Regions from separate parts of the Janthinobacterium sp. P210006 genome, predicted to be linked through region 3. Evidence: predicted binding sites of a transcription regulator. Region 3 holds the regulator's gene; each other region holds the start of a gene.

Region 1 (5,218 bases), on a different contig from region 3:
AGCCCGATTTCCGCGAACCGCCATTGAGCATCGAAGGCGCGGCCGACCACTGGAACCACCGCGTCGACGAGGATTACTATTCGCAGCCACGCGCCCTGTTCCGCTTGATGAGCCCGGCACAGCAGCAAGCCTTGTTCGACAACACGGCGCGCGCCATTTCCGGCGCCTCGGAGCAAGTCAAGCAACGCCACATCGGCAACTGCACCCTGTGCGACCCCGCTTATGGCGCGGGCGTGGCCGAAGCGATCGGCCGCCTGAGCAAATAAGGCGCGCCGGCAAGACCAGCGGCTTGGCAAGGAGGGCGAAGGTTCAGGAGGGCCGCCAGTGAACCGGGCCCTCCGCCGCAACGGCCCGCGGGATGGGCACCAGCCGCATCATAACCTGCCACGCGGTGGCCGATCCAAACGCGCCGAAGCACGGCCTGCCCCTCTGCCCGCCTGCTGCCTCGCTGGCGGGCAAGCCGCGGGTAAGCTTCTGATTGGCGTGAAGGCAAGCCCGCCGCGCCAGCGCGCTACCAGCGCTGGATGTCGATCTGGCCCGTGATGCTCGTTTCCACCGGATAGCCTTCGACCTGCAAGGGCACGCGCCGCTTGACGGACGAGTCGCGCAGATACACGACGAGCGCTTCCTTGCCGACGGCGTTGCGTCCCAGGCTCACGCCTTCCACGCCGTCGATGGCCATCAGCGCCCGCTCATTGCGCCGCTTGGCCGCTTCCAGCCGGCCCTGGGGCACGGCAGGGGCGTACCCTGCGCCGGCAGCGCCCTGGCCAAGGGGCTCGTCCGGCAAATACGGCATGGCGGCATCCTCGAAGACGGCATATGGCGATTGTGCAAATTTACTGTTTGACATGACACACCCTCCTGATGCATTCCATGATACACCCGGTCATCGGGCGCCGCCGCGCGCTTCGCCGGGCACGCAGGCGGCTGCTCCTGCCAGCAGCCTGCCCCGGCAAAGACGCTCAGGAAGACGCATCAGGCGACGCTCGCAGCCGGCACAGGCCCTCAATCATCATCGTGCAAAAGGCAGCGTTATGCAAGGCGGCGTGACGCGCCCGCTTGCTTCTGAAAGCGTACTCAAGTGTACAAATTGATGTCGAGCGCCACCACCACGCGCCGCATCTGGTTGGCAAACGTGATGTTGCCGCCGCCGGCAAACAGCAGGCCCACGGGATTGCGCTGCTGGTTCCAGGTCCAAATGGACGAGCCGGAATCGCCGCCCGCGCTGAACGCCCCGCTGACGCCCGTGATGGCGATCTGGTCCTGGAATAGCGCAATCCGGCCGCCGCCGTAGTTGACGTTGATGGTGGCGCCCAGCCCCGTGATGCGGCCCTGCGTCAATTGCGTCGTGCGCCCGGATTTACCGACCAGCATGCCCAGCGCAGGCGCCACCAGCGCATTGCTGATGCGGAAATAGGCAGGCACGCCGCCGCTCAGGTAAACCAGTTCGGGCCGCACCCGGTCAGGCCAGGCCCAGCCGGTGGCGCAGTCGACAAAGTTGACGCCGCCGCTGAAATTGATGGGCACGAAACGCTCAAGCACGGCCACCTGGTCTTGCGGACAGCGGCCGCCGTCGATGGGGCCAGGCTGCACGATGCAATCGTTGAACACGCCGCCGTTGGAATTGGCCAGTACATGATTATTGCTCAGTATCATCAGGCGGCTGTTGCGCGGCGCGCTGCGCCCCACGGCCAGGCAGCCGATGGTGCCGGCCGTGATGCGGAAATGCCCGACCGACACCCCACCCGGCGCCGGGCGCAGACGGAAGCGGTGCGGTTGCGCATCGATCACGCCCGTGACGACGATGTTGACGGGCACCTTGTCGCTGGCCACGGCGCGCACGCCCATGGCGCCCACGATGGCGGCCTTGGCGCGGTCGACGGACGTGGGTTCGGCCACGTACAGGGTCAGGGCCGGCAAGCCCGGTTCGCCCGACGAGCTGTCGCTGGCCCCCTCGCCCAGGCCGATGGACACACCCTGGATATTGCCGCCATCGCTGAAGGCATCGGCCGCGCGCACGCCGCTCGCCTGGGAGATGCTTTGGCGCATGCCGTCTTCGATGCTGCGCTTGATTTCCAGCAATTCCATGCTGACGCCGCTCAAGGCGTCGGGCACGTCCGAGACGGATGCGCTCTCGGCCGCATTGTCGTCGTCGCCTGGGACGGAAAATTGACCGACGGCCTCTTCATCGTCGGCGCTTTGTCCCCTGCCGCTGCTGCCAGGCGGGGCGCTGAAACCATTTTCATTGCCTATCATCATGTTCTCCTCGTGGGTCGCTGCAAGCTTCCAGTGTGGGCGGGCCGCGCCAGCCGGTATTGATCTGGATTCAACTACGCTGGCGCACGGCTGGCCTGCCTCACCAGAGGGCGGCGAAGACAAAAATAGTTCCCTCGTCAAGGTTGAGCGAGATCAGGCGTGCGGGCAGAGGCGGCGCCGTATACTTGGCCGACACGCTGGAACTGGGCCTGCCCCACGGCAGCAACGGCAGCAACGGTATGGATGGGGAAACAATGACGAGCCCTGGTATGACACGCCAATCCGACGACAACGCGCCTGCGGCAACAGCGCCTGCGGGCGAGCTGGCAGGCACTGCTGGCGCAGAAGCCACCGGCCCGCACGCCGCCCAGCATGCGGGTTTCGTGCTCGGCATGGCGGCCTGGGCGGAAAAACACCGCATCAGCCCCTGGCGCGGCAGTTTTGCCGACTTCCTCGAGCAGATCTTGCCGGGCCGGGCAGCCCTGCTGGCGCGCAGCGCGCACCAGTACCTGTGGGACATGATGCGCTGGAACGGCCACACCGATGACAGCGGGCGCTTCCGCTGCCGCTTGTTCGACGACGAGCTGTTCGGCATCGACGAAGCGATCGACCGCGTTGCCGCCTACTTCAAGGCGGCCGCGGCCGGTTCCGAGGTGGGCCGGCGCATGTTGCTGTTGCTGGGCCCGCCATCGGGCGGCAAGTCGACCATGGTGATCCTGCTCAAGCGGGGCCTGGAAGAATACAGCCACAGCAGCGAGGGGGCGCTGTACGGCATCGCCGGCTGTCCCGTTCACGAATCGCCGCTGCACCTGGTGCCGCACAGCATGCGCGCTGACTTTCGCGCCAGCTATGATGCCGAGCTGCATGGCGACCTGTGCCCCCACTGCCGCACACGCCTGGAAGAACAGTACGGGGGCGACTTCCTGCGCATGCCCGTCGAGCGCATCCATCTGTCCGAGGCGGGCCGCTGCGGCATCGGCACGTATGCGCCGCACGACCCCACCACGGCCGACCTGGCCGACCTGGTGGGCTCCGTCGACCTGTCGAAAGTGGCGCAGTACGGCGACGAAGGCGATCCACGCGCCTGGTCGTGGTCCGGCGCCGTGTATGCGGCCAGCCGCGGCATGCTGGAAATGATCGAGATCCTCAAGGTCAAGCGGGAATTCCTCTACCTGCTGCTGACCCTCACGCAGGAAAAGAATGTCAAGGTGTCGCGTTTCCCCCTGATCTACCTCGATGAAACCATTCTCGCGCACACGAATCTGGCTGAATTTCGCAAATTCCTGCAAGAAAGCGAGAATGAGGCGCTGCTCGACCGCATGGTCATCGTGCAAGTGCCGTACACGCTCAATTACCGCGAGGAAGCACGCATCTACCGCAAGCTGATCCTGGCGGCCGCGCCCGCCTTCCGCGACGTGCACCTCGACCCGCACGTGCTGCATGCGGCAGCCGTGTTTGCCATCCTCAGCCGCTTGCCCGAAGCGGACGACAAGGAAGCCGAACTGGTCAAGAAGCTGCGCATCTACGCGGACGAGGACGTCGACGACCTGCAACCGGCCGACATCCGCCGCATGCGCGAGCGCGACAAGGCGCCGGACGAAGGCCTGTCGGGCGTGTCTCCCCGTTTCGTCATCAATGCCCTGTCGCACGCCATCATTTCCGCCCAGCGCAACAGCCTTTCCACCATGGACGTGCTGCTGGCCCTGAAGGATGGCATTGAAAACGATGCGCGCATCGAGCCCCGGCGCAAGCGCAAGTGGGTCGATTACCTGGTACTCACGCGCAAGGATTTCTATAACCGCTGGGTCAAGGCCGATGTGCACAAGGCCTTGTTCGTTTCATTTGAGCAAGAAGCACAAGACTTGCTGAACAAATACCTCGATGAAGTGGAAGCCATGCTGGACAACCGCCAGATCCGCGATCCCATCACCAGCGAAGAGCGCCGTCCCGACGAGCGCTTCCTGCGCGCCGTGGAAGAAAAAATCCATATCAGCGACTCGGGCAAGCAGTCGTTCCGGCAAGAAGTGGTACGCAAGGCCATGAGCGCGTTCAAGCGGGGAGAAGCGTTTGGCCTGGCCAGCCATGCGCAGCTGCACGACGCCATCCAGCAATACCTGTTCGAGCAGCGGCGCGACGTGCTGCGCCTGGTGGGCTCCGCAAAGCGCCCCGATGACGACGTGCGGGCCAGGATTTCCGCCGTCGAGCAGCGCCTGGTCGACGAATATGGCTATGACGCCCATAGCGCGCGCGAAGCGCTCAACTACGTGACCACCTTGCTGGCGCAGGAATAGCCATGTCCGCCACCACCTCGCCAGGCAGCGGCAACCACGATGGCGGCCCAGCGCGCGACGCCGCAGCAGGCGCTGCAGGCGGAGCAGCCCCGGTTTCGGCCGCGCCGGCCCTGGCCCAGCCGTGGTATGCGCTGTTCTCGCGCGGCGCGCGCGACTGGCTGCGCCACAACCAGAAAGTGCGAGAAGCCGTGCAGGCGCACTTGCCCGAGCTGATCGCCACGCCCGACCTGATCGGCGGACCGCAGCAGCGCACGGTGCACGTGCCCATGCGCCTGCTCGAACATGCGCGTTTCCGCCTGGCGCCCGCGCGCAACAGCGTGGGCGCGGGCCAAGGGGACGGCCAGCCCGGCGATATCCTGCGCCCCGCGCGTCCCGCCACCACGGACGAGACCGGGACGCAAGGCGAAGGAGGCAATGGCGAGGGGACGGTGCGCCTGCTGCTGGAGTTCCCCATCGACGACATCCTAGACTGGCTGTGGGACGCCTTCGCCCTGCCCCACCTGAAACCGCGCCACCTGGGCGCGATCGACGAGGTACGGCTCGTGCGTAGCGGCCTGGACCGGCATGGCGCCCGTTCGCGCCTGGACCGGCGGCGCACCGTCAAGGAAGCCATCAAGCGGCGTGCGGTGCAAGCGCAGCCCGTGCCCTTCACCAACGAGGACTTGCGCTAC
Region 2 (5,218 bases), on a different contig from region 3:
ACTGCCGCGCCCAGGGCGGCGCTGCGGGCGCCGCTCCAGCCCGTTTGCGGGTCGGGATCGTTGGCGTTGTCTTTGAACGGCAGTTCCAGCGTCAGCGACAGGCAGCCGAAAGCATGGGTGATGTGGGGCGAACCCATGGTCAGCACTTCCGGCGTGAACGGGCCATCTTCATAGCCGTGCTCATCCTGGAAGTCGGGGCTGGCCACCTTGAAGTCGGCGATGAAGCGGTCTTGCTGGGCCTTTTGTGCTGGCGTGAAATTTTCCAGCGCATCGCTGCCGGCCACGAACACGTACGGCAAGCCTTCGTCGCCATGCACGTCGAGGAACAGGTCGCAGCCGATTTCATGCATTTTCTGTTTTACCAGGAATACTTCCGGGCTGCGTTCCATCGTCGGCGTCATCCATTCGCGGTTCAGGTTGGCGCCCGCCGCGTTGGTGCGCAGGTTGCCATGCACGGAACCGTCCGGGTTCATGTTCGGCACCACGTAGAAGACGGCGTCCTGCAGGCACTGGCGGGCAAACGGGTTGGCCTGGTCCAGCAAGGCTTCGAGCATGCCTTCGACAAACCATTCCGCCATCGTTTCACCGGGATGCTGGCGCGCGATGACCCAGACTTTCTTTTCGGCATCGGCGTCGCCGACGACCAGCAGATTCATGTCGCGGCCTTCCACGGTGCTGCCCAGGTCGATCAAGCGCACCAGCGGCGACGCTTGCGCGCTGTCGATCAGGGCCAGGTGGCGGTCCCATGGGTACGGCTCGAAATACGCGTAGTACACGCTTTCCTCTTCCGGCGTATGTTCGATGGTCATCACCGTGCCGTCAAAGCTGGTGGGCACGCGGAACCACGTTTCGCGGTCGTAGCTGGCCACGGCCTGGTAGTCTTTCCAGCCGTCCGGGTAGGCCGACTTGCCTGCGTTCAGGAAGCGGATCTTGCACGCCTCGCCTTGTGCGCCTTGCAGGCGGAAGTAAAACCACTGCGTGATGTCGGCGTGGGAATCCTTGCGGATGTTCAGCTCGATGGATTGGGCATCGTCGGCGCGCAGCACCTCGATCGCGCCGGCGTCGAATTGCTGGCTGATTTTAATGGTCATGAGTGTTCCTGATAAAAACGTATGGGTTTTGCATCGTGTGCAATGGCGCGATGATACCTGTTTTGCGGCGCCCTTTGTGCTGGCGCAAACGATGACGGACATGCTTTGCTAACGTGATAGCTCCACCACGGGGAGATCATCATGGACGACAACGGCAACCATATACGCGATCTGGAAAAGAAAATCAGCGCCCTCAGCGACGCCCTGGCGCACCTGGGCAAGGGCACGACCTTGCAGGAATTGCTGCGCATCATACGTTTCCCCGGCTATACGACGCCGGCCGAATTCAGCTTCAATATCGCCATCCTCGATACCATGCTGGTGCAGGCCAATGCGCTGGAAAAGCTGGGGCAGGATTTATTGGCTGGCGCCAAGCAAGTGGCGAAGCAGTAGCTTGAGGCGGGTTTGATATCGTCACCGCAAACGCCAGGGCCGGGGGCAGAGCCTCAGGGGAACAGGGGCCAATGGAGCGTATTCCGATTCCGAAGGAAGCGCCCCCGCTGCCGGGCCGTTGGGTTCAGGTATCAAGTCCACCGAAACGTTCAAAAAACCACGGCTCCACATCGGGCGCCTGTTCATCTTCGCGCCGCAAGGTGGCCAGGATATGTTCCTCGGCGGACGCATACGTGATGCGGTACAGGTCGCGCGCCAGCGCATATGCCTGCGTGCCGGGCCACGGTTCGGGCAGCAGTTCGACGGGCAATTGCGGATCGTGCAATTGTACGCGGCGGTAGGCGTGCGTCAGCAGCGAGCGGATGACGAATGCCTGTTCCGCATCGAATACGGGCTCTTCTTGCAGCAAGGTCAGCAGCGGCTGGAAGCTGGCGATGAATTTCTGGTAGCCGGCCATCACTTCCGACAGATCCCAGCATTCGCCCACCATGTCGCGCAGGGGGCGCGTGCTGACACCCGGCAATTCCGTGGTGTGGCAGACATACAGCTTGCCCTGCACCTCATTGCGCACCAGGATATCTTCCAGCGCCTCCGTATTGCTGGCCGGATGGCCAAAGATGCCCGGCGAGATCAAGCCATAGCCGGCCCATAATAATTCCTTGCGCAGCGCCCCCCGCTCGGCGGCGCCGATGCTGCCGGCCGGCCCGATCACCAGGGTCCAGCTGCCATCCCAGTGCACGACCAGTGGCGCATAGATGCGGCGATAGGCGCGCTCGAAGCGGGCCAGCGCCTCCGGGCGTATCGTATAGGCGCTGCGGCGGCCGTCGCGCTGCGAGCTGAGCCAGCCCTCCTGGGCCAGGCGGAACACGCTGGTGCGCAACAAACGGTCGTTCACGCCGAATGGCGCCAGCAGTTCGATCAGGCTGCCCAGCCAGATGGCGCCCCCGCGCGGCACGATGGCATCGCCAAAGATGGTCATTACCAGGGACTTCGAGCGCGGCGGGTCGCGTTCCAGGAAATCGGCTATCCATGCCGTGCAGCGGGTGTTCTTCATGTGGTTCCGGTCTGGCCGTGTTGCGGTCGATTCAATAAAAGCAGCAGTTTACTTGGCTGCGCGGGTAGCGCGTCAATAATTTGCCGGAGGCGCGGGTAGCGCTGCCGTCGTGTTTTCTCATAAGCAATATCATACGCACAAAAAAGCTGCACAAGATACGATTTTTTAAAATGACTCAAATCAAGTGTATGCAAATCGATTTTTGTATCGTATTATCTGTTCATCGCACCGCGTTGCTGCGCAAAATCAAAGACATGGGAGACAGATCATGTACGCACAAATGGTTGAAACCGGCCTCAAAAACGTCCGTTCCATCGATGACATGGGTCAAGAAGAGCGCGCTTTCCAGGCCCGCATCGACGAAGGCATCAAGATCGAGGCCAAGGACTGGATGCCGGACGCTTACCGCAAGACCCTGATCCGCCAGATTTCGCAGCATGCGCACTCGGAAATCGTCGGCCAGTTGCCTGAAGGTAACTGGGTCACGCGCGCCCCCACCCTGAAACGCAAGTCGATCCTGCTGGCCAAGATCCAGGACGAAGCCGGTCACGGCCTGTACCTGTACAGCGCCGCGGAAACCCTGGGCGTGTCGCGCGACGACTTGCTGGCCGCCTTGCACTCGGGCAAAGCCAAGTATTCCAGCATCTTCAACTATCCCACGCTGTCGTGGGCCGACATGGGCGCCATCGGCTGGCTGGTCGACGGTTCCGCCATCATCAACCAGATTCCCCTGTGTCGCTGCTCGTACGGTCCGTATGCGCGCGCCATGATCCGCGTCTGCAAGGAAGAATCGTTCCATGCGCGCCAGGGTTACGACATCATGATGTCGCTGTGCAAGGGCACCCCGGCACAGAAAGCCATGGCGCAGGATGCCTTGAACCGCTGGTGGTGGCCGTCGCTGATGATGTTCGGCCCATCGGACGCCGCTTCCGTCAACAGCGCCCAGTCGGCGCAATGGCGCATCAAGCTGTTCTCGAACGATGAGCTGCGCCAGCGCATGGTCGACCAGACCGTGCCGCAGATCGAATACCTGGGCCTGACCGTGCCCGATCCCGACCTGAAGTTCAACGCGGAAATGGGCCACTATGAATTCGGCGAGATTGACTGGTCCGAGTTCAACAATGTCCTGAAGGGCAATGGCCCGTGCAACCGCGAACGCCTGCAAACGCGCGTGAAAGCGTATGAGGACGGCGAGTGGTTCCGCGATGCCCTGGTCGCCTACGCAGACAAGCAAGCCGCGAACGAAAAAGCGGCAGCCTGAAAACATCTATAAAAGGGAATAGCAACATGAGCAAAGAATGGCCTTTGTGGGAAGTTTTCATCCGCAGCCAGCACGGCCTGGCGCACAAGCATGTGGGCAGCCTGCACGCTTCCGACGCCACCATGGCGGTCAACCATGCGCGCGACGTCTACACGCGCCGCAATGAAGGCGTGAGCATCTGGGTGGTGCGCGCAGCCGATATCGTCGCCAGCAGCCCCGGCGACAAGGGCGCCCTGTTCGAGCCATCGAACAGCAAGGTGTACCGCCATCCCACCTTCTTCCCGATGCCGGAAGAAGTCAAGAACCTGTGATGGGAGCACCGGCAATGGATGACAAGGTTAACTACTTGCTGCGCCTGGGTGACAACGCCCTGATCCTCAGCCAGCAGCTGTCGCAGCTGTGCGGCAAGGGTCCCGCGCTGGAAGAGGACATGGCGCTGACCAACGTGGCGCTGGACCTGCTGGGCCAGACGCGTTTGTGGTTCAGCTATGCGGCCGAGCTGGAAAACGCGGGCCGCGACGAAGACGACATCGCCTTTTTGCGCGATGCCCACGATTTCAAGAATTGCCTGCTGGTCGAACAGCCGAACGGCAACTACGCTGACACCATGATGCGCCAGTTTTTCTTCGACAGCTGGCACTACTTCCAGCTGCTGGAACTGGCGAAATCGGCGGATGCGCGCATCGTCGAGGTGGCGCAAAAATCGATCAAGGAAGTGACGTATCACTTGCGCCGCAGCGGCGACCTGATCGTGCGCCTCGGCGACGGCACGGCGGAAAGCCATGCGAAAACGCAGGCCGCGGCCGACAAGCTGTGGATGTACACGGGCGAGATGTTCCGGTACGACGCCGTCGACCAGGCCATGGTCGCTGCCGGCATCGCGCCCCCATCGGACATCCTGCGCCAGGCTTTCCTCGAACACGTGGCCGAGATATTCGCCGAAGCGACGCTGGTCATGCCGGCGCCCGACGCCTGGATGCAAAAGGGCGGCAAGCAGGGCACGCACACGGAACACCTGGGTTTTATCCTGGCCGAGATGCAGTTCCTGCAGCGCGCCTATCCCGGGGCGGAGTGGTAATGAACACGGCCGCGGCAGCGCTGGACGCCGCCCAGGTCTGGGCCTGGCTGGGCGACGTGCCGGACCCGGAAATCCCCGTCATTTCGGTGGTGGACCTGGGCATCGTGCGCGCCGTCGAAGTCACCGGCGGCGACGCCTGCACCGTGACGATCACGCCCACGTATTCGGGCTGTCCGGCCATGCAGGTGATCGCCGACGCCGTCACGGATGCCTTGCGCAGCCATGGCGTAGCGAAGGTGACGCTGGTAAGCCAGCTGGCGCCCGCGTGGACCACGGACTGGATGAGCGAGACGGGCAAGGCCAAGCTGAAAGGCTATGGCATCGCCCCGCCGCAGCAGCAG
Region 3 (5,218 bases):
CACGACGTCGGCCTCGGCCGCGCTGGAGATTTCCTCCAGGTGGTTGCGGGCAAACGCGTTGACCATCACCACGATGGGCTGGCGCTGGCCAGCGGCGGCCTGGCGGATGGCCTTGGCCGTGGCCAGGCCGTCCATCACGGGCATGTGCCAGTCGGCCAGCACCACGTCGTACGGCTGCTGCTGCGCCAGGCGCTCGCGGTACAGTTCGATGGCGGCAAAACCGGAGTCCACTTCGTCGGCCAGCCAGCCCCATGCCTCGATCAGTTTGACGATCAGTTCGCGCGTGGTGCGGTTATCGTCGGCCACCAGCAGGCGCAGCTGGCCCAGGGCGGGCGTGCGCCGCGTTTCGGCCGGCTGCGCCAGCATCTCGAACGGTACGCTGAACCAGAAGCGGCTGCCCTTGCCTTCGCTGCTGGCGACGGCGATTTCGCCGCCCATCATGTGGATCAGCTGCTTGCTGATGGCCAGGCCCAGGCCCGTGCCGCCGAAGCGCCGCGTGATGCTCTGGTCGCCCTGCGAAAACGCGGCAAACAGTTGCTGTTGCTGCTGCTCCGTCATGCCGATGCCCGTGTCGCGCACTTCAAAGCGCAGCCAGGCGCTGCCCTGCTGGCTGTCGGCCAGGCTGACGGCCACTACCACTTCGCCGTTCTCCGTGAACTTGATGGCGTTGCCAGCCAGGTTGACGAGGATTTGCTGCAGGCGCTGGGCGTCGCCCACGAGGCGCCGCGGCACGTCGGGCTCGACGGCGATGGCCAGTTCCAGTTCCTTCTCGCCCGCATTCATGGTCATCGTCGTGGCCAGGGTATTCATGACTTCGTCGAGGTCGAATTCGACGGGCGACAATTCCATGCGGCGCGCCTCGATCTTCGAATAATCGAGCACGTCGTTGAGGATGCCCAGCAGCGACTGGCCCGCCACGCGCACCATGGTCAGGTATTTGCGCTGTTCCGTGTCGAGCCTGGTGTTGCCCAGCAAATACACCATGCCCAGCACGGCATTGAGGGGCGTGCGGATTTCATGGCTCATGTTGGCCACGAAGTCGCTCTTCGCGCGGTTGGCCGCCTCGGCCCGGTCGCGCTCCTGTTCCAGCTCTGCCGCGCGCGCTTCGAGTTCTTGCTGCAGGCGGTCGCGTTCGCTCATCAGGCCGTTGAACGCTTCCGTCAGTTCGCCGATCTCGTCGCGCTGCTGCACCGGCACGGGCGTGAAGCGGCTGCCGCTGCTACGCAGGGCCAGCAGGGTGTCGCGCAGGCGCACCAGCGGCGACAGCAGGCGCACGGTCACCCAGCCCAGAACGGCAGCGGCCAGCAGCGAAGCGAGAATGCTCCACAGCACCAGCCGGTACAGCACGCCATCGAATGGTTCGAAGGCGTCTTCGACGGGCAGCGAGGCGGCCAGCAGCCAGTTTACGGACTTCAGGCGCTTGAAGCTGTTGACGGCCGTGACGCCGCGGCTGTTGGTGCTGACCATGCTGCCTTCGCCGTCTTCCTTCAGCAGCTGCGTGGTCGTCAGGTTGGCATTCGGCTTGCGCGGCTGCAGCAAGCGGCTGGTATCGGGGTGCAGCACGTAGCGCGGCACGTCGCCGCGCGTGAGGATGAAGTAATAGCCGCTCTTGCCGATCTTTTCCGAGCGCAGGCGCCCCAGCAGATTGTCCTTGTACAGGCGCAGCACGCCGATCACCACGCCAGCCACCTGGCCATCGGCGTCCAGCACGGGCGCCACCATCTGCACGATGGGCATGCCGCTCGATTTGCCCAGCATCGGTTCGGTGATCATGGGCTGGCGCGTGCGCAGGACGGTCTGGAAATATTCGCGCTCGGCGACGTTGATGCCGGCGCGCCCCGCTACCTCCGGCATGTCGGCCACGACGGCGCCTTGCGCGTCGAGCACCAGCACGTCGTCGAACAGCACCAGCATCGAGCGGCGCGCATAGTATTCGCGCAGCTTGGCGGGCTGGGCGATCAATTCCGGCGGCTGCTGCCGGGCCGTCAGGGTGACGATCTGCAGCAGCATGGCCAGCTTGTCGTCGAGCTCGGCAGCGGTGCGGCTGATCAGGGAAGACTGCTGGCTCAGCAGTACTTTGGTGAAGTCGGCGCGCATGTGCTGCACCTGGATCATGGTGACGAGCGCGATCATGGCGATCGAGGTCAGGCTGGTGGCCAGCGCGACTTTTGCTTTGATGCCGAGAGGCTTCATGATTTCCTTTTCAGTACCGGGCGGCACAGCGGCAGATAATGCTGTCAGGAATTTTCCTATCAATGCCCCAGCTTGGCAAGCGCCGCTGCGCAAATTGCCTTGCCCCATACGGGCTTTTGACGATGTTGCCATATAATTAAAGGCTGGACGTCGTTTATTCGCCGAAATTACCGTGAAATTGGCACACGGCAACCCTGTATGCAGTAAACTTGTTGTTGCATTTTCTAAAAGGTACCGACATGACTGAAGCGTTACTCACTCCAACCTTGCCCACAGTGAACGTGGAGGCGTTGCGTGCGCGATGCTCGACCTGCAGCATGCATCAATTGTGCCTGCCGATGGGCCTGGATGTGGGTGATATGGACCGGCTGGACCAGATCATCGGCCGCCGCCGCAAGATCGCGCGCGGCGCCTCGCTGTTCCGCATCGGGGACTCGTTCCAGAACCTGTATGCGATCCGCCTGGGGCACTTCAAGACCTACCAGATCAATCCGGGCGGCGAAGAGCAGGTGACGGGCTTCCAGATGGCTGGCGAACTGCTGGGCATGGATGCCATCAGCGCCGACCGCCACCACTGTAATGCCGTGGCGCTGGAAGACAGTGAAGTGTGTGAAATTCCGTTTTCCAGCCTGGAACAATTGCTGGGCAATATGCCGACCCTGCTGCGCCATTTCCACCGCATGATGAGCCAGGAAATCACGCGCGAGCAAAGCGTCATGCTGTTGCTGGGCAATATGCAGGCGACCCAGCGTTTTGCCGCCTTCATCGTCAACCTGGCGTCGCGCTATGAGGCACGCGGCTATTCGGGCAGCAATTTCCAGCTGCGCATGTCGCGCGAGGAAATCGGCAACTACCTGGGCCTGACCATCGAGAGCGTCAGCCGCTTATTGTCGAAGTTCAAGAAGGAAGGCTGGCTGCGCGTCTCGAACCGCGAGATCGAGATCCTGCAGCCGGCCAAGCTGAAGGCCATTACGGCCGGCACGGACAACTGCAAGTAGGATTTACAGCTCTTCATCCGCATGCAGCGCGATGCTGCGCTGCAGGGGCCAGGTCCAGATGCCGGACAGGCGCCATTCGCGTTTGTCGTTTTCCACCAGCACTTGCCAGCGGCTGCGCTCGAGCATGGGCAGCGCCACCGAAAAGTTGCCGGCCGCATCAGGCTGCACCAGCAGCTTGATGTCTTTTTCCGGCTGGGTCGCATGCGCCAGGTGCAGCTGCAGCGGCGCCCGATACGCCTTGCCGAAGCTGTGCACGGAACCGCTGAGGCGCGCTGCCGCCACGTCGTACGACAGCTTGCTTGACATGGCCAGGTCGCTGGCGACCGTATCGCGCCGCAAGTCCTGGTTGATCGCCTTGCCCTGCTTGTAATAATCGCCCACCACCAGCGCGTCGGGCTGCGTAAATGCGATATAGCCCATGGTGCTGCCGACGACGACGGACAGGCCGGGGCCGATCATCAGCAGCCATGGCCAGCGATGCTTGTACCACGGCGCCACGGGGGCTTGCAGCTTGAGGCTGTCGGACATGATATTTCTCCTGTTTAAACGGCCAATCCCCATGCGGGGATTGGCCTTCCTGCATTAGCGCGGCACGATGAAGACCGCGCTTTCACGCACGTGTAGCGACGGGTCGTCCAGCGATTGCAGCTCGATCGCAATCTTGTTCGAGCCCTTCTCGCCCACGCCATGCGGCGTGCGCAGGCGGATGGGCCAGCCCAGGGTTTCCGTCGGCTGCAGGGTCACTTCATCGCGCGTCAGCAAGGTCAGGCCCGGCAAGCCGGATACGCTGATTTTAAAATGCTGGCTTTGCTCCGAGGTGTTCATGATCTGCAGCCGGTAGACGTTCTCGATCATGCCGTCTTCCACTTCGCGTCCCATCGAACCGCGGTCGCGGATCACGTCCATTTTCAGGGGCGTGCGCAGGGCCAGCGAGGTACACACGGCGATGATGATCAGGGCCAGGATGGAAGTGTAGATCAGGACGCGCGGGCGCATGGCGCGCTGGCGTATCTGCTTCGAATTGAAGTTGTTTTCCATCGCATGGTCGGTACTGTAGCGTACCAGTCCCCGTGGCCGGTCGACCTTGTCCATCACGCTGTTGCAGGCATCGACGCAGGCGGCGCAGCCGATGCATTCATACTGCAGGCCGTTGCGGATATCGATGCCGGTCGGACACACCTGCACGCACAGGGTACAGTCGATGCAGTCGCCCAGCTTGTCGTTGTTGCCGGCCTTCTTGCTCATGGCGCCACGGGGTTCGCCCCGCTTGGCATCGTAGGTGATGATCAGCGTGTCCTGGTCGAACATGGCGCTCTGGAAGCGCGCGTAGGGGCACATGTATTTGCACACCTGCTCGCGGAGCCAGCCCGCGTTGCCGTAGGTTGCCAGGCTGTAGAACAAGACCCAGAACCATTCCCACGGACCGAAGTTCAGGGTGGTCACCGCCTGCGCCAGTTCCTTGATCGGCGTGAAGTAGCCGACAAAGGTAAAGCCCGTCCACAGGGCGATGGCGCCCCATACCAGGTGCTTGGCCGTCTTCTTGGCCGTCTTGCGCACGGACGGGCCCTGCTTGTCGAGGGCCATGCGCGCGCTGCGCGTGCCCTCGATCTTGCGTTCGACCCACAGGAAGATTTCCGTGTATACCGTTTGCGGGCAGGAAAAGCCGCACCACACCCGCCCGGCAATGGCCGTGACGAGGAACAACAAATACGCACAGATGATCAGCAGGGCCGCCAGGTAGATGAAATCCTGGGGCCACAGCACGACGCCGAAAATGTAGAACTTGCGCGTGGTCAAATCGAACAGCAGGGCTTGCCTGCCATTCCAGGTCAACCACGGCAAGCCGTAGAACGCAAGCTGGGTAAGCCATACGCATACCCATCGCCAGGTAGCGTAGCGTCCTTTGGCCTCGCGAGGGTAGATTTGCTCGCGGGCCGCATACATCTTGATGACTTGAGGTTCCATTACATCATTTCACGGGCGTCTGGGGATTCGACAGGCTCCAGACATACGCCGACAGCACGTGT
Region 4 (5,218 bases), 730 kb from region 3:
ATTTGATATTTTAAGTATTACAGCAATCCGAAGATTACTGCTGCACTGACATCAAATGCCCACACTTATCGACTGTTAATTGTTAAAGAACTGTATTCGGTACTGCTTTCGCGCTATCGACAAAGCGTTGTGTTTGTCAGCTGCGAAGAAGGAAGAGTATGAAGCGTTTTCAGCATTTCGTCAACCTTCTTTTTCGCCGTTTGCTACTGCATCCGGCTCCCTCTGTTTCGCTAAAACCACTGCGTTGCATCGGGGAGGCGAATCATATCAAAGACCGTCGAAGTTTGGCAAGCGCTTTTCCAGGAAAGCGTGCATGCCTTCTTTTTGCGCAGGCGTACCAAAGGCCGCCTGGAATAAACGGCGCTCGTAGGCAACACCATCGGTCAAGGTCGTTTCAAACGCGCGGTTGACGCAATCCTTGATCATCATGGCCACCGAGATCGGCATGGCGGCGATGGTCTTGGCGGCAGCCAGGGTTTCTTCCAGTAATTTATCGGCCGGCACCACGCGCGACACCAGGCCGATGCGTTCCGCTTCCGCTGCGTCGATGGTGCGCGCCGTCAGCAGCAGGTCCATGGCCTTGGCCTTGCCGATGGCGCGCGGCAAGCGCTGCGTACCGCCCGCACCCGGCGTGACGCCGACCTTGATTTCCGGCTGGCCGAATTTGGCGCTGTCGGCAGCGATCAGGAAATCGCACATCATGGCCAGTTCGCAGCCGCCGCCCAGCGCGTAGCCAGCTACGGCGCCCACCACGGGTTTGCGCACGCGCAAGATATGTTCCCAATTGCGGCTGATGTAGCCCTGGGTAAAGGTGTCCGGGTAAGTGTAGTCGGCCATGGCGGCAATGTCGGCGCCGGCGGCAAACGCTTTTTCGCCGCCCGTGAGCACGATACAGCCGATATTGTCGTCGGCGTCGAACTTCAGCAAGGCGTCGCCCAGCTCATTCATCATGTTGTCGTTCAAGGCGTTGAGCGCCTTCGGGCGGTTCAGGCGGATGACCGCCACTTTGTCCTGGATTTCGATGATCAGGTCTTCGTATTGCATATAGTCTCCTCTGGATGAACACGGTAGCGACGATTGTAGCGGCTAACGGCAGCGGCGCGGCAGGTGCGCTGCTATTATTGTGAGCCTGATCATTTTCATATCGAGCAAGATATTTTCTCTTCATTCTTCCAGCATTGCGTCCGCTACCTGCGCGGCGACGGCAGCGCCGCCAGCGCCAATTTTCGCCGCTTGTGGTTCAGCAACGGCCTCAATTGCTTCGGCGCCCAGATCACCTCGCTGGCCCTGCCCCTGTGCGCCGTGCTGTTGCTGCATGCGACGCCGGAACAGATGGGCGTCCTGGTCGCCCTGCAGGCGCTGCCGTTCGCCCTGTTCGGCTTGCCCGTCGGCGTACTGCTGGACCGGCGCAGCAAACACCCGATCATGCTGTTCAGCGAAAGCATGTCGGGCCTGGCCCTGGCCAGCGTGGCCGTGGCCTATTGGTGCGGCGTGCTGTCCATGCCCTGGTTATATATAGTGGGCTTCATTATCGGCACGGGCTTCGTCGTCGGCGGCGGCGCCGAACAAGTCTTTCTGACCTTCCTGGTGGGACGTGATGGCTTGATCGATGCGCAATCGAAATTTGCTGCTACCGAATCGGCATCACGCCTGATCGGTCCCGGCCTGGCTGGCGTGCTGGTACAAGTCTTGTCGGCACCGGTCGCCATCCTGTGCACGGCCTGCGGCTACCTGGTTTCCGTCTTCAATTTGCGCGCCATGAGCGTGCGCGACCCGCGACCCGCGCCGTCCGACAAACACGCCCTGCGCGACATCGCCGACGGCTTGCTATTTGTCTGGCGTGAACCGCTGCTGCGCGCGCTGGCGTGGGGTGCCGGCATCTGGCATTTCCTGTTTTACGCCAGCATGGCCTTGACGGTACTGTTTGCCACGCGCGACCTGGGCATGAGCCCCGGCGTACTGGGCATGACGCAGATGCTCGGTGGCGCCGGCGTCTTGCTCAGCGCCTTCATCGTCAAGCCGCTGACGAAGCGCTACGGCGCCGGCCGCACCATCCTGATCGGGCTGGCGTCGACTTCCGTGTGCTTTGCCCTGACGCCCACCATCCCCGCCGCCCTGTTCGGCAGCGCAGCCGCCAGCGCCGTGGCCTATGCCGTGCTGATGTTCTTTTTCGATTGCGGCGTGATGCTGTTCTTTATTCCCTACCTGGGCTTGCGCCAGAAAGTCACGCCCGACCCCATGCTGGGCCGCATGACTTCGACCATGCGCTTCCTGACGGTGGCAACGGCGCCGCTGGGCGCGCTGGCCGCCGGCTGGATCGCGGAACACTTTGGCGTGCGCAATGGCCTGGCCTGCATCGCGGCCGGCAGCATCCTGTTGACGGTGGCCATGGTGTGGGGCACGCCGCTGCGTAGCGTGCGCACCTGAAGCAATGAACGGGCATACACTGCTGAAAGATTGCCTTGGCGACACTATTCACGCCAAAGCTTGCGAGGTTTGATTTACATCAAGGTTTTAATTAATGTAAATCCATAAGCTGTCTTACATCACTTGAGGAGCACGCTATGTTTAACACCATCTTATTTCCCACCGACGGTTCGCCGTTGTCCGACAAAGCGGCCGAGACCGCCCTCGCCTTCGCCCAATTAAACAAGGCCAAGCTGGTCGCCATCAGCGTGGTGCAACCGTTCCCGTTCTCGCCGATGGCCGATGGCGGCATCGTGCTCGACGCCGGCCTGTACGAGCAACAGATGCAGGAAGCCTCGCAGCGCGCCATCGACAAGATCGGCGAAGCGGCGCGCGCCGCCGGCGTCCCCTTTGAAGGCGTGGTGGCCGTCTCGCCCAGCCCGCACGAGGAAATCGTGAATGCGGCGCAAACCTACCATTGCGACATCATCCTGATGGCCTCGCATGGCCGCAAGGGCTTGAACAAGCTGTTCGTGGGCAGCGAAACGCAAAAAGTGCTGGCGCATACCCATCTGCCAGTGATGGTCCTGCGCTGACACCTGAGCCAAGCAGCTGCGCGTCGCAGGACGCAACCCACTGCCGCGCGTAACGGTTTTGCCAGGTGTGATTCAGCAAGCGCCGACCTTGCCCCCGGCGGCGCCAGCATCGTCTAGCGCGCCGGCGCCTGCTTCGGCAACAACACCCACACGGCGCCGCTTTGTTTCATGCGGCCCGCATTCTCCGCCGCTTCCGCACCGAAACCAAAGAAGTAATCGACCCGGATGGGCCCGCGAATGGCGCCGCCCGTATCCTGCGCCATCACCAGGCGCTGCATGGGGATATCGCTGTTGGCTTGCGTGGTGGCCAGGAACACGGGCGCGCCCAGCGGCACGAAGCGCGAATCGATGGCCACCGAACGCTGCGGCGTCAACGGCACGCCCAGCGCCCCCTTCGGCCCCACCTTGGGATCGGGCAGGCGCTCTTCCTTGAAGAACACATAGCTGGGATTGGCGTTGAACAACTCATCCTTGCGCGTGGGATGGCCGGCGATCCACGCCTTGATGCCCTGCGCGGACGCCTGGCTCAAGGTCAGTTCGCCCTTGTCGACCAGGTAGCGGCCGATCGACTTGTACGGGTGGCCATTCTGGTCCGCGTACGCCACGCGCACGGTTTCCTGCGTATCGGTCAGTTGCACGCGCCCGGAGCCCTGCACTTGCAGGAAGAACGCCTCCACTTCGTCATCTACCCACAGCAATTCCTTGCCCGTGACGGACGTGGCGCGCTCGATGTCGGCGCGCGTGGCATACGGCACTACCTTCTTGCCCACCAACTTGCCCCGCAAGCGCATGTTCTTCAGTTCCGGATACACGCCGGCCAGGTCTACCGTGACAAGATCGTCGGGCACCTTGTACAGCGGCGTCTGGTATGGCCCGCCGCGCTTGCGCGCGCCATGCAGCAATGGCTCGTAATAACCGGTCACCAGTCCAGTATTGGCGCCATCGGCAGCCACCACTTGATTTGGCACAAAGAACGTTTCGAAAAACAGACGGATGGCCTTGTCGCTGTCGGCATTCACCTGGCGCGCGATGGTGCACGATTCTTTCCAGTCAGGACGCTTGACCAGCACGCCGCACGAAGCCATGAAGGCGGGCCAGGCCGCGCGCATGTCATCGCGGGCCCAGCCAGGCAAGGCGGCGAACTTGGCGGGCACGAAGGTGGGGGCGGCCGCATCCGTGGCGTCCTTGGTCTCCTTGACATCGGCCGGCTTGGCCGGCACGGGCTTGACGACGGTCGGGGCTATCGCGGGCGCCTTGTCGCCGGCAGCGCCGGGCGCTACCGGTGGCGTGGTACAGGCAGAAAGAGCAAGCGCGACGGCACTGACTGAAACGAGTAGACTACCGCGTGTCAATAAACGACGGTTCAATAATAAGCTGCGGGTAAATAACATAGGGGTGCGTATGTGGATCTTGATGATAGAAGCGCTGGTGGCGTTCTTCTTGCTGGCATTTATAGTCTGGTGGACCATGTATTCGGGCAAGAAGCCCGCACCACCGGCGCGCAAACAGCTCAGCGAAGAACAGGACAGCGCCGAAAAACTGAAATAAGGGGCGCAAGGCCCCCACTTCCTTAATGCAGGGTGCGCGGCACCGACAGCACGAACTCGGGAATCGGCGCTTCGAACTGATGGCCATCTTCGGCCACACAAAAGTATTCGCCGTGCATCGAACCTTGCGGCGTGCCCAGCATGGTGCCGCTCGTGTATTCGAACTGTTCGCCCGGCTGCAGCAGCGGCTGGTGGCCGACGGCACCCAGGCCGCGCACCTCTTCCACCTTGTTGTTCGCATCCGTGATGACCCAGTGGCGCGAAATGAGCTGCGCGCCAGCCGTGCCCGTGTTGACGACGCGGATCGTGTAGCTGAACACGTGCCGCCCCTGGTCCGGTGCCGATTGCTCGGGCAGATATTGCGTCTTGACCGTTACTGTAAATTCATAAGTCGCCATCGTCATTCCTATTCAGACATTACCAGTCGTGTGTGTCGCGCGCGCCGCATGGGCCATCGCGCGCCGCGTATTCGGTGTTTCACTATGCTTCAATAAGGCATGGTAACGGCGTCAAGCGTAAAATAGCGCATCTTCGCATTTTCTACTCTTAGCCTTTAGCCACCATGACAACATTCCGTATTGCTCCCAGCATCCTGTCCGCCGACTTTGCCCGCCTGGGCGAGGAAGTGCGCAACGTCGTCACTGCCGGCGCCGACATCATCCACTTCGA

The links. Region 3 encodes FNR, which switches genes on or off when oxygen is low (the NO sensors DNR and NnrR bind a similar motif). Its sites were predicted from a motif close to TTGATNNNNATCAA; they were not measured.
Region 1: a site for FNR is predicted at 2,316-2,329, ahead of VPH41_RS09855 (serine protein kinase). Genes of this name have one in related genera too.
Region 2: a site for FNR is predicted at 2,709-2,722, ahead of paaA (1,2-phenylacetyl-CoA epoxidase subunit PaaA). Genes of this name have one in related genera too.
Region 4: a site for FNR is predicted at 2,497-2,510, ahead of VPH41_RS19745 (universal stress protein). Genes of this name have one in related genera too.

What each region holds. Positions count from the first base shown of each region.
Region 1 covers NZ_JAZARD010000002.1:326,956-332,173, reverse strand. The annotation lists gene VPH41_RS09870 (catalase) at 1-266, shown strand, start outside; gene VPH41_RS09865 (hypothetical protein) at 512-850, opposite strand; gene VPH41_RS09860 (hypothetical protein) at 1,078-2,259, opposite strand; gene VPH41_RS09855 (serine protein kinase) at 2,526-4,547, shown strand; gene VPH41_RS09850 (DUF444 family protein) at 4,550-5,218, shown strand, end outside.
Region 2 covers NZ_JAZARD010000001.1:394,117-399,334, forward strand. The annotation lists gene VPH41_RS01770 (M14 family metallopeptidase) at 1-1,091, opposite strand, end outside; gene VPH41_RS01775 (hypothetical protein) at 1,233-1,484, shown strand; gene paaX (phenylacetic acid degradation operon negative regulatory protein PaaX) at 1,609-2,538, opposite strand; gene paaA (1,2-phenylacetyl-CoA epoxidase subunit PaaA) at 2,807-3,799, shown strand; gene paaB (1,2-phenylacetyl-CoA epoxidase subunit PaaB) at 3,826-4,110, shown strand; gene paaC (1,2-phenylacetyl-CoA epoxidase subunit PaaC) at 4,125-4,877, shown strand; gene paaD (1,2-phenylacetyl-CoA epoxidase subunit PaaD) at 4,877-5,218, shown strand, end outside.
Region 3 covers NZ_JAZARD010000004.1:734,087-739,304, forward strand. The annotation lists gene VPH41_RS23065 (response regulator) at 1-2,193, opposite strand, end outside; gene fnr (fumarate/nitrate reduction transcriptional regulator Fnr) at 2,433-3,191, shown strand; gene VPH41_RS23075 (FixH family protein) at 3,195-3,719, opposite strand; gene ccoG (cytochrome c oxidase accessory protein CcoG) at 3,774-5,156, opposite strand; gene ccoP (cytochrome-c oxidase, cbb3-type subunit III) at 5,161-5,218, opposite strand, start outside.
Region 4 covers NZ_JAZARD010000004.1:701-5,918, forward strand. The annotation lists gene VPH41_RS19735 (enoyl-CoA hydratase) at 268-1,044, opposite strand; gene VPH41_RS19740 (MFS transporter) at 1,234-2,427, shown strand; gene VPH41_RS19745 (universal stress protein) at 2,565-3,002, shown strand; gene mltA (murein transglycosylase A) at 3,116-4,354, opposite strand; gene VPH41_RS19755 (hypothetical protein) at 4,416-4,550, shown strand; gene apaG (Co2+/Mg2+ efflux protein ApaG) at 4,573-4,947, opposite strand; gene rpe (ribulose-phosphate 3-epimerase) at 5,112-5,218, shown strand, end outside.